DNA from 4 places in the Pseudoduganella sp. GW821-FHT11H04 genome. Region 3 is predicted to be linked to each of the others. Evidence: riboswitches for the same ligand, from Rfam matches in the RefSeq annotation. Region 3 holds a riboswitch; each other region holds the start of a gene.
What was found. Region 3 has a riboswitch for cobalamin ahead of AC1RTP_RS21480 (TonB-dependent receptor). Riboswitches for the same ligand answer to the same signal wherever they lie in the genome.
Positions count from the first base shown of each region.

Region 1 (2,192 bases), on a different contig from region 3:
CGCGTGCTGGAAATCATGAAGGATTCGCGCATCGGCGCTTACGGCGCGATCGGCATCGGCTTGATGCTGGCGACCAAAGTCGCAACGCTGGCCAGCCTGCCGAAGATGGCCGTGCTGGGCGCGCTGCTGGCAGCGCACCCGCTCTCGCGCCTCATGGCCTGCTCGCTGATCTGGCGCATGGAATACGCACGCGCCGAAGGCAAGGCCAAGCCGCTGGCGCAGGAAATGGGCAGTGGTGAATTCCTCATCGCCGCCCTGACGGCCGCCCTGCCTGCCGCCGCCGTGGTGGCCGCAGGCTGGATTCCGGCCATCGCACTGGCGGCTGGCCTGGGCTGCATGCTGTTGGCGACATTCTGGCTTGCACGCAAATTCCAGCAGCGGCTGGGCGGCTATACCGGCGATTGCCTGGGCGCCGTGCAGCAGTTGACGGAAGCCGTGTTCTACATTGGCGCACTGGCCTGCGCGTGGAACTGATTCTCATCCGCCACCCGCAACCGGAAGTGGCGGCAGGCGTCTGCTACGGCAGCAGCGATATTCCCGCCCTGGCGACGGCGCTCGCCGACGGCCACGCAGCGCTGGCGACGCAAATTGCACCGGCGCTGGCCGCCGGAGCGCGGCTCTATTCAAGCCCTTTAAGGCGCTGCACCGCGCTAGCCTCCATGCTGGGCGATTTCACGACTGACGCCCGCCTGGTGGAAATGGATTTCGGCGCCTGGGAGCTTCGCCCCTGGTCCGACATTCCGCATGAAGAGGTAGACGCCTGGGCTGCCAACCTGCTGGACTACCGCCCCGGCGGCGGCGAAACCGTGCGCGAAGTTGCCGCCCGCGTGCAATCCTTCCTCGACCAATTGCAGCACGACGCCGTCATCGTCTGCCACGCCGGCACCATGCGCCTGATGGCCGCCATCGCCGCCGGCGAACCGCTGCAACAGGCCGCCGCAAAGCCAAACCAGATCAAGTACTGCGAAGCCCTTCGCTTGTCCTGGCCCGCCAAGTCCGTATAATGACGGGGTTTTGGTGCTCGCATTCGAATTCTCGAACGCAGTTAAACGGGAAACACGGCGCTGTTCATCACAGCCAACGTGTGCTGCCCCCGCAACGGTAAGCAAGTGCCGCCTTCAATGTGCGGCAGCGACCTCTTAGCCACTGTGCAAACGCATGGGAAGGCCAGGCCGCCAGACTTGCCAGCCCGGATACCGGCCAGACCAGGTGGGAACGCGCCCTGCGCCCGTTCCTGTTCATGCCGGCTTACGGGGACGTGGGCCGGCGGCTAGTTACGAAAGTTGTCATGATTTCTCCCGCCACCAGGCAAGCGGCCCTCGCGTCGCTGGCATTGGCCGTTGCCGCACCTGCCGTCCAGGCTCAAGCCGAGGCTCCCGCGCTGAATGCCGTTCTCGTCACCGCTACCCGTACGCCGCAAGCTGCGCGCGACATCATCAGCGATTCGCTAAGCATTGGCGCGGACGAAATCGTCCGCAGCGGCGCCGGATCCATTACCGAACTCCTGCAGCGCCAGCGCGGCATCGAAGTCACGCGCAACGGCGGCCCTGGCACCAATGCGGTCGTATTCCTGCGCGGCTCGAACGGCAACCAGGTGCTCGTTCTGGTCGATGGCGTGCGAATCGGCTCGGCCACCAGCGGCGCCGCCGCATGGAACGCAATCCCCATGGGCGCGATTGACCATATCGAAGTGGTGTACGGCCCATTAAGCACGCTTTACGGCGCCGACGCCATTGGCGGCGTAGTCCAGATCTTCACCAAAAAAGGCCAGGGCAGCCTGGCACTGGATGCCAGTCTGCTGGCCGGCAGCTACGGCATGCGTGCCGGCACTGCAGGCATCTCCGGCAGTGCCGGCGCCGTCAGCTACTCGCTCAGCGCGGGCCAAGAGCGCGCCGACGGCTTCTCCGCAACCCTGCCGGGCAGCGCCAGCTACAACAAGGACGACGACGGTTACGACCGCAAGCACGCTAACGGCCAATTGTCCTGGCAAATCGCGCCGGGCCACGGGCTGGGCGCAATGTTCCTGCATAGCGACCAGCAGTCTGATTTCGACAGCGGCGCCACCGTGCGCGCGTGGAGCACCCAAAAGCTGGACACCATCGCCCTGTACTCCCGCAATCGCATGAACCGCAACTGGCAAATGACGACGCAGGCGGCGCAATCGCGCGACAAATCCGGCAGCTTTACCTCCA
Region 1 covers NZ_JBXARE010000029.1:5,782-7,973, forward strand. The annotation lists gene AC1RTP_RS28405 (adenosylcobinamide-GDP ribazoletransferase) at 1-474, shown strand, start outside; gene AC1RTP_RS28410 (histidine phosphatase family protein) at 465-1,004, shown strand; cobalamin riboswitch at 999-1,219, shown strand; gene AC1RTP_RS28415 (TonB-dependent receptor domain-containing protein) at 1,289-2,192, shown strand, end outside.
Region 1: linked by a shared signal. The riboswitch ahead of AC1RTP_RS28415 (TonB-dependent receptor domain-containing protein) and the one ahead of AC1RTP_RS21480 (TonB-dependent receptor) in region 3 are both predicted to bind cobalamin.

Region 2 (2,192 bases), on a different contig from region 3:
CGAGGCTGGTAATTGGACATGCGAACTCCAGCCCGGCAGCAATGGCAGGGAAGCAAAGCAGCAAGAACTCCTCAAGCATGCAGTCCAGCGCGCACTTCCAGGCGCCGTCGAGCTGATCGGAGACATGGTTTTGGGAGTAGGATATGCACCTTTGAGTACACAAAGGCGTCGTAGTTCCCCGCTACGTCGGCACGGCTTTTGATCTGGATCAAAGGACGTGTCAAGTTCCTAGTGCTGAAGGATGGTGATCTTGCCGTCCGCCTCCAGGAAAGCATATTTCATCTTTTCCTTCGGGCAGTCTGCTTCGCGCAGCGCCTGTTCGAGGTCGCTCTCGGGGACGTGGTTGTGACGCAGCGCGTCGCGGAAGATCTTTCCGTCGCGCCCAAGAAGCACGGCGGTGCCTTCCACCAGGTCGGCGGCCCGCTTGCTGCGGGAAGTGACAAAGGCGACCGCCGCGTTCAAAGCCACCAGCGTCACGACGACAATCAAGCCGCCGGCCACCGAGTTGTCTCCGCCTGTCAAACCAGGCGAAACCGATTCACTCAGCAGCATCACAACCAGCAGGTCGAATGGCGTAAATTGTCCGATGGTGCGCTTGCCGCTCAGCCGCATCATGACCAGCAGCACGCAGTAGACCGCAGCGCCGCGCACGATGCATTCCCACCACGGGAGGTCGAGGTTGAACATCGTCAGCTCCTTTCAAGCCGGTTATACGACATTCCCGGCTGGCCCGGCCACACGCTTCCGTTCGTTAACCCGGCGTTGCCACGCCCAAGCGCTTTACTGTACTATTCGGCCTGGGTGCGCGCGTCCCGCCAGGGAAGCGCGTTAAACGGGAAACCGGTGAAACTGCAAATTGCAGCCATTCCGGTGCAGCCCCCGCTGCTGTAAGCCTGACGACTCCGGCAACGCGCCACTGCGGTAATACGCGGGAAGGCGCTGGAGAAGGATGAAGGCGAGCCAGAATACCGGCCCACATTTAACCAGCACTATTCTCCGGGGTGAAGGGAAGCCGCTGTCGACTGGCTTTCCGCGTTTTGCATCCCGGCTCCCGTCGACCGTCCTTTAATTCCCCCGTGATGGTGTCCCTATAGACCATTCGACGGGAGGTATCGAATGCACATCATGGAAGGCTTCCTGCCGCCGGCGCACGCCATCGGCTGGGCCGCCGCATCTGCACCATTCCTGGCCTGGGGCCTGCGCAGCATGAGGCGCGGCCTGCAAGCGCACCCTGAGCGGCGCATGCTGTTGGGCGTTGCCGCAGCATTTGCTTTCCTTCTGTCTGCGCTGAAGCTGCCTTCCGTGACCGGAAGCTGCTCGCACCCGACAGGCGTCGGCCTCGGTGCGCTCCTGTTCGGGCCCGCCGCGATGGTGCCGGTCGGTTTCGTGGTGCTGCTGTTCCAGGCGCTGCTGCTGGCCCACGGCGGCTTGACCACCCTAGGCGCAAATGTATTCTCGATGGCCATCGTCGGCCCCTTCGTCTCGTATGGCGTGTTCCGCGCTGTGGCCGCGATGGGCTTGTCGCGCACCGTGGCAGTCTTCCTGGCTGCCTGCCTTGGCGACCTGGCGACCTACGTCACCACCTCCGCGCAACTGGCCTGGGCCTTTCCTGATCCAATCGGCGGTTTTGGCGCTTCGTTCGCCAAGTTCGCCGGCATCTTCGCGCTCACGCAGCTGCCAATCGCCATCAGCGAAGGCCTCCTGACCGTGCTGGTAGTGAATGCTATGGCCCGCTTCAACGCGCATGAACTTCGCCTGCTGCCAGTCATGGCGATGGCCAAGGAGAAAACAGCATGAAGGCGCGCACCGCATTGATCTGGCTCGCCATCGTCATGTTGACGGTGCTGCCGCTGTGGTTCGCCGCCGTGCCATCTGCAGAGCCGGGTGGCACGGCGCCTGAAGCTTTCAGCGGCGCGGACGCGCGCGCCCAGCAAGCCATCACCACCATCGCGCCGAATTACAAGCCATGGTTCGCACCCCTGTTTGAACCGCCAAGCGGCGAAATCGCCTCCTTGCTGTTTGCTTTGCAAGCGGCCCTGGGTGCAGGCGTGATCGGTTTCTGGCTCGGTACGTCGGTGGCGCGCGAGGTTGCGCAAAAGTCTTCCCCTCAGGACGAACGTGCGGATTGACGCGGCAGCCTATGCCTGCCGCTGGCAGGGTGTCGCGCCATCCGCCAAGGCTCTGTTCGCGCT
Region 2 covers NZ_JBXARE010000016.1:13,362-15,553, reverse strand. The annotation lists gene AC1RTP_RS24450 (RpnC/YadD family protein) at 1-79, opposite strand, end outside; gene AC1RTP_RS24445 (DUF421 domain-containing protein) at 229-687, opposite strand; cobalamin riboswitch at 783-991, shown strand; gene AC1RTP_RS24440 (energy-coupling factor ABC transporter permease) at 1,117-1,797, shown strand; gene AC1RTP_RS24435 (energy-coupling factor ABC transporter substrate-binding protein) at 1,794-2,129, shown strand; gene cbiQ (cobalt ECF transporter T component CbiQ) at 2,119-2,192, shown strand, end outside.
Region 2: linked by a shared signal. The riboswitch ahead of AC1RTP_RS24440 (energy-coupling factor ABC transporter permease) and the one ahead of AC1RTP_RS21480 (TonB-dependent receptor) in region 3 are both predicted to bind cobalamin.

Region 3 (2,192 bases):
ATGCGCATTCCAGCGCACTGCGGTGGCGCCGCGTTCACCCGGCAATTCCAGTACGCCGATTTTCGGGAACCATTGCGCCACCAGGTGGAAGCTGCCGAAGTAGCCGGAGCGCGCGACCACGCGCGGCAACTGGTCGAAGAAGCTGATGTCCAGCGTGGTGCTGGCGCCCGGCGCTACCGCCTGCGGCAAGTCCATGCGCACCACGGTCTGGTCGGTGGCAGGGCCGCCGTCCGGATGCACGAACTTCCACGGCACGCTGGCGCCGCCTTGCTGCACGCTGCGCAGCTCCATATAGCCCCAGTCGCCATCCTTGGTGTCGACGCCGGAACGGAAGCCCGAGCCGGCCTTGCGCTGCTCGGTGAAGAAGGTGCTTTCAGCATTCTGGAAAGCGTTCAGGTACAGGTGCACGTACACGCTGCGCACAGGCTCGTTGCTGCGGTTGCGCCAGGTCAGTCGCTGCTTGCCGTCCACGGTGTGCTTGACCGGGTCCAGGCTGGCTTCGATCTTGTAGTCCACCACGCGGTCGGACAGCGTGGCTTCCTTCCCGGTGCGGATGCCGCCCCAGGCATTGGCGGCACTCGGCTGGGTCACGGCAGCGGCTTTTGGCAGCGCCAGTGGAATGCCGGTACCCGCTTCCGGTACGGTGGCGGGAGTGCCGCCTTCCGCCCACAGCGAGGCTTGGACCGCGACGCCGCCGAGTAGGGCGGCCGCGGCCAAAATTTGTGCGATACGCATAAGTCTCCATTAAATAATTTGCAACGCGAAAATATAGCCTGAGTGTCGGTTAATTGCCAAGATTTTCATGGTCCACCGTGGCCTGCGTATATAATGTCGGCGCCTTGGTGCCCGCCCCCTGTTCATGGGGGCAGTTAAACGGGAAACGCATAGTGCTGCCCCCGCAACGGTACGCAAGCGCCGTCATTGACGACGGCAGGCCGCGCCAGATAACCACTGCAATGCAGGAAGGTGGCCCGGTCAGACTTGCTAGCCCGGATACCGGCCAGGGAGGTGGAAGCGCGCCCGCGCAGGGTGCGACTTCTGTGGATTCCGGCTGCGGGGACGCAGGCGGATACTCTTTCTACTGTTTGATCATGACCTTCATCTCCTCGCGCTGCGCCCTGGCCGCAGCTGTAGCCCTGTGCTTCGCCGCACCGGCCCAAGCCCAATCCGATACCGTCGTTATTTCCGGTTCCCGCTTCGCCAGCGACCCATCGCTGGCGCCGATCGGCGCCAGCACCATCAGCGCGGCCGACATTCGCCGCTCCGGCGTCTCCAGCGTCAATGAAGCGATCCGCAAGATCGGCGGCGTGTACGGCCGTACCAGCCTGGTAGGCAGCCCGGCCGACTTCAGCCTGGACCTGCGCGGCTTCGGCAGCAGCAGCGACCAGAACGTGGTGATCGTGCTGGACGGCGTGCGCATGAGCGAGAACGAGCTGACCAGCGCCACCCTGTCCACCATCCCGATCGACCTGGTGGAACATATCGACATCATGCGCGGCGGCGCCAGCGTCCTGTATGGCGAAGGCGCCACCGGCGGCGTAATCAATATCGTCACGAAGCGCCCGCAAGCGGGCAAGCGCAGCGGCAACGTCTTCACGGAACTGGGCCAGTTCCACAGCGGCGAAGTGCGCGGCAGCGTAGCGCAGGGCTTCGACGGCTTCGCCATCGACGCATCGGCCGGCCACCTGCGCACCGACAACTACCGCGACAACAACGATTTCAAGCAGTCGCGCTTTAACGGCGGCCTGCAATTCGACGGCGCCTTCGGCCGCCTGTCGCTGCGCGCCGACATCGCGCGCCAGGACACCCGTTTCCCGGGCAGCCTGTCGGAAAAGCAGTTCGAAGCCAATCCGCGCCAGACCTTCACCCCTGAAGATTTCGGCAAGGTCGACACCGACCGCTACACCGCGGCCTGGTCGCACAAAGTCGGCGCCTTTGATTTCGCAGCCGAACTGTCGCACCGTACCAAGGACGCGGAAGCCACTTACTTCGGCTCCAAGTCGGTCTACAACAGCAAGCAGACCCAGTTCTCGCCGCGCGTACGCCACCTGGGCCAGTTCAATGGCCTGCTGAACGAACTGGTAGCCGGCGTCGACTTCGGCCGCTGGAACCGCGAAACCCACAGCGACTGGTCAGCCGCAGACGCGACCCAGCGCAGCAAAGCTTTCTACCTGCGCGATGAAGTGAAGTTC
Region 3 covers NZ_JBXARE010000011.1:84,622-86,813, reverse strand. The annotation lists gene AC1RTP_RS21485 (M1 family metallopeptidase) at 1-735, opposite strand, end outside; cobalamin riboswitch at 824-1,019, shown strand; gene AC1RTP_RS21480 (TonB-dependent receptor) at 1,092-2,192, shown strand, end outside.

Region 4 (2,192 bases), on a different contig from region 3:
CCAGTCGCAGGCGCTGTTCGACAGCCTTGGCGACAAATTCAAGGCCGCCGGCCTGAACGAAGGCGACTTGCGTGTGAAGCGCAGCCGGGTAAGCTGCTTCGCCGCCTGCAAGGGCGGCCCGATCGTCTGCGTCCAGCCGGATGGCACCTGGTACTACAATGTCACCCCCGACAATATGGACCGGATCATCGACAAGCACCTGTGCAACGGCGAAAAGGTCGAGGAACTCGTATTCCACCAGCAGTGAGAGCAAATTGAGAAGCAGTTTTAATGCGGCAGAAATCGATGCCGTCTATCGTGCGATTGCCGAGCGGCGCGACGTAAGGCATTTCGTACCGGGTCCGGTCGATGAAGCCCTGTTAAAACGCCTGCTGGCCGCCGCGCACCAGGCGCCCAGTGTTGGCCTGATGCAGCCCTGGCGCTTCATTCGCATCCAGAGTGCGGAACTGCGCCAGCAGATCCACGTCCTGGTGGAAGAGGAGCGCCAGGCCACCGCCTCGGCGTTGGGTGAACGCAACGAAGAATTCATGCGCCTGAAAGTCGAAGGCATCCGCGATTGCGGTGAAGTGCTGGTGGCAGCCTTGATGGACCAGCGCGAAAAGCATGTCTTCGGCCGTCGCACGATTCCCGAAATGGACCTGGCATCGGTAGCCTGTGCCATCCAGAACATGTGGCTCGCTTCGCGAGCAGAGGGCCTGGGCATGGGCTGGGTCTCGCTGTTCGATCCGGACAAGCTGGCTGCCTTGCTCGGCATACCGGAAGGCGGCAAGCCGGTCGCCGTCATCTGCCTCGGCCATGTCGCAGGCTTCTATCCAAAGCCAATGCTGGAAATGGAAGGTTGGGCCACGCGCGGCAAACTGGAAGATCTTGTTGCTACGGACCGCTGGCCCTACGTATAATCCCAACCGTTTGGTGCCCCGCGTGCGTTCATGCGCGCAGTTAAACGGGAAACACATGGCCGCGCTGCTTCAGCCGGCAGGCCAGGGTGTGCTGCCCCCGCAACGGTAAGCAAGCGTCGTCGCTCGACGACAGGCCGACTCGATAAGCCACTGTGCCGCAGGCATGGGAAGGCAAGCCGGTCAGACTTGCCAGCCCGGATACCGGCCAGACAGGTGGTGCGTGCATCGGCAACGTTGCGCGCGCTGTTCGGTCGCGCTCACGGGGAGGTGGGCGGGATTACCGATTCAATCAATCAAAATGAAAAAAGCAATGATCCCCCTGATCACGGGGGCGTTGTGCGCTGCCGCGCAGGCACAAGCACAAGAGCAGGAAACATCGAACACGGTCCACGTCACGGGCCATTATCAGAACGCGGTCGGCAGTTCCGACGCATCCAGCGAAGGCACCATCACGGCCAAGCTGATTGCCAGCCGCCCCGCATTGCGGCCGGGCGAAATCCTGGAATTCGTACCTGGCATGATCGTCACCCAGCACAGCGGCGACGGCAAGGCGGCCCAGTATTTCCTGCGCGGCTTCAACCTGGACCACGGTACCGACTTCGCCACTTTCGTCGACGGCATGCCGGTCAATATGCGTACGCATGCCCACGGCCAGGGCTACACGGACCTGAACTTCCTGATTCCTGAAGTGGTCGGCAAGATCCATTACCGCAAGGGCCCTTACTACGCGGACGAAGGCGACTTTGCGTCCGCCGGTGCGGCGCACCTGGGGCTCGCGGAGAAGCTGAATGACGGCATTGCCTCGCTGACCGTGGGCGCACACGCCTATCGCCGCGGCCTGGTGGCCGATTCCGTGGGCGCTGGCAAAGGCAACCTGACCTACGCCCTTGAACTGGCGCACAACGACGGTCCGTGGCAGTTGCCTGAGGCCTTCCATAAGGCGAACGGATTGCTGCGCTACAGCTCGGGCGCCGGCGACGACCGTTTCAGCGTCACGGCAATGGGCTACAAGTCGGGTTGGCATGCGACCAGCCAGATTCCCCTGCGCGCCGTGCAGGATGGGCGGGTGGATAGATTCGGTGCGGTCGACCCGAACGACGGGGGGCGCACTTCGCGCTACAGCCTCTCGAGCGAATGGCGCAAGCGCGGCGACGGCACTTTGACGGAGGCGCATGCCTATATCGTGCGCGCCGAACTGGCGCTGTACAACAACGTTACCTACCTGCTCGACGATCCTGTCGATGGTGACCAGGTGCTGCAGACGGAGCGCCGTGTCATGAAGGGCTTCGACGT
Region 4 covers NZ_JBXARE010000016.1:1,609-3,800, reverse strand. The annotation lists gene AC1RTP_RS24375 ((2Fe-2S) ferredoxin domain-containing protein) at 1-247, shown strand, start outside; gene bluB (5,6-dimethylbenzimidazole synthase) at 255-899, shown strand; cobalamin riboswitch at 894-1,123, shown strand; gene AC1RTP_RS24365 (TonB-dependent receptor) at 1,210-2,192, shown strand, end outside.
Region 4: linked by a shared signal. The riboswitch ahead of AC1RTP_RS24365 (TonB-dependent receptor) and the one ahead of AC1RTP_RS21480 (TonB-dependent receptor) in region 3 are both predicted to bind cobalamin.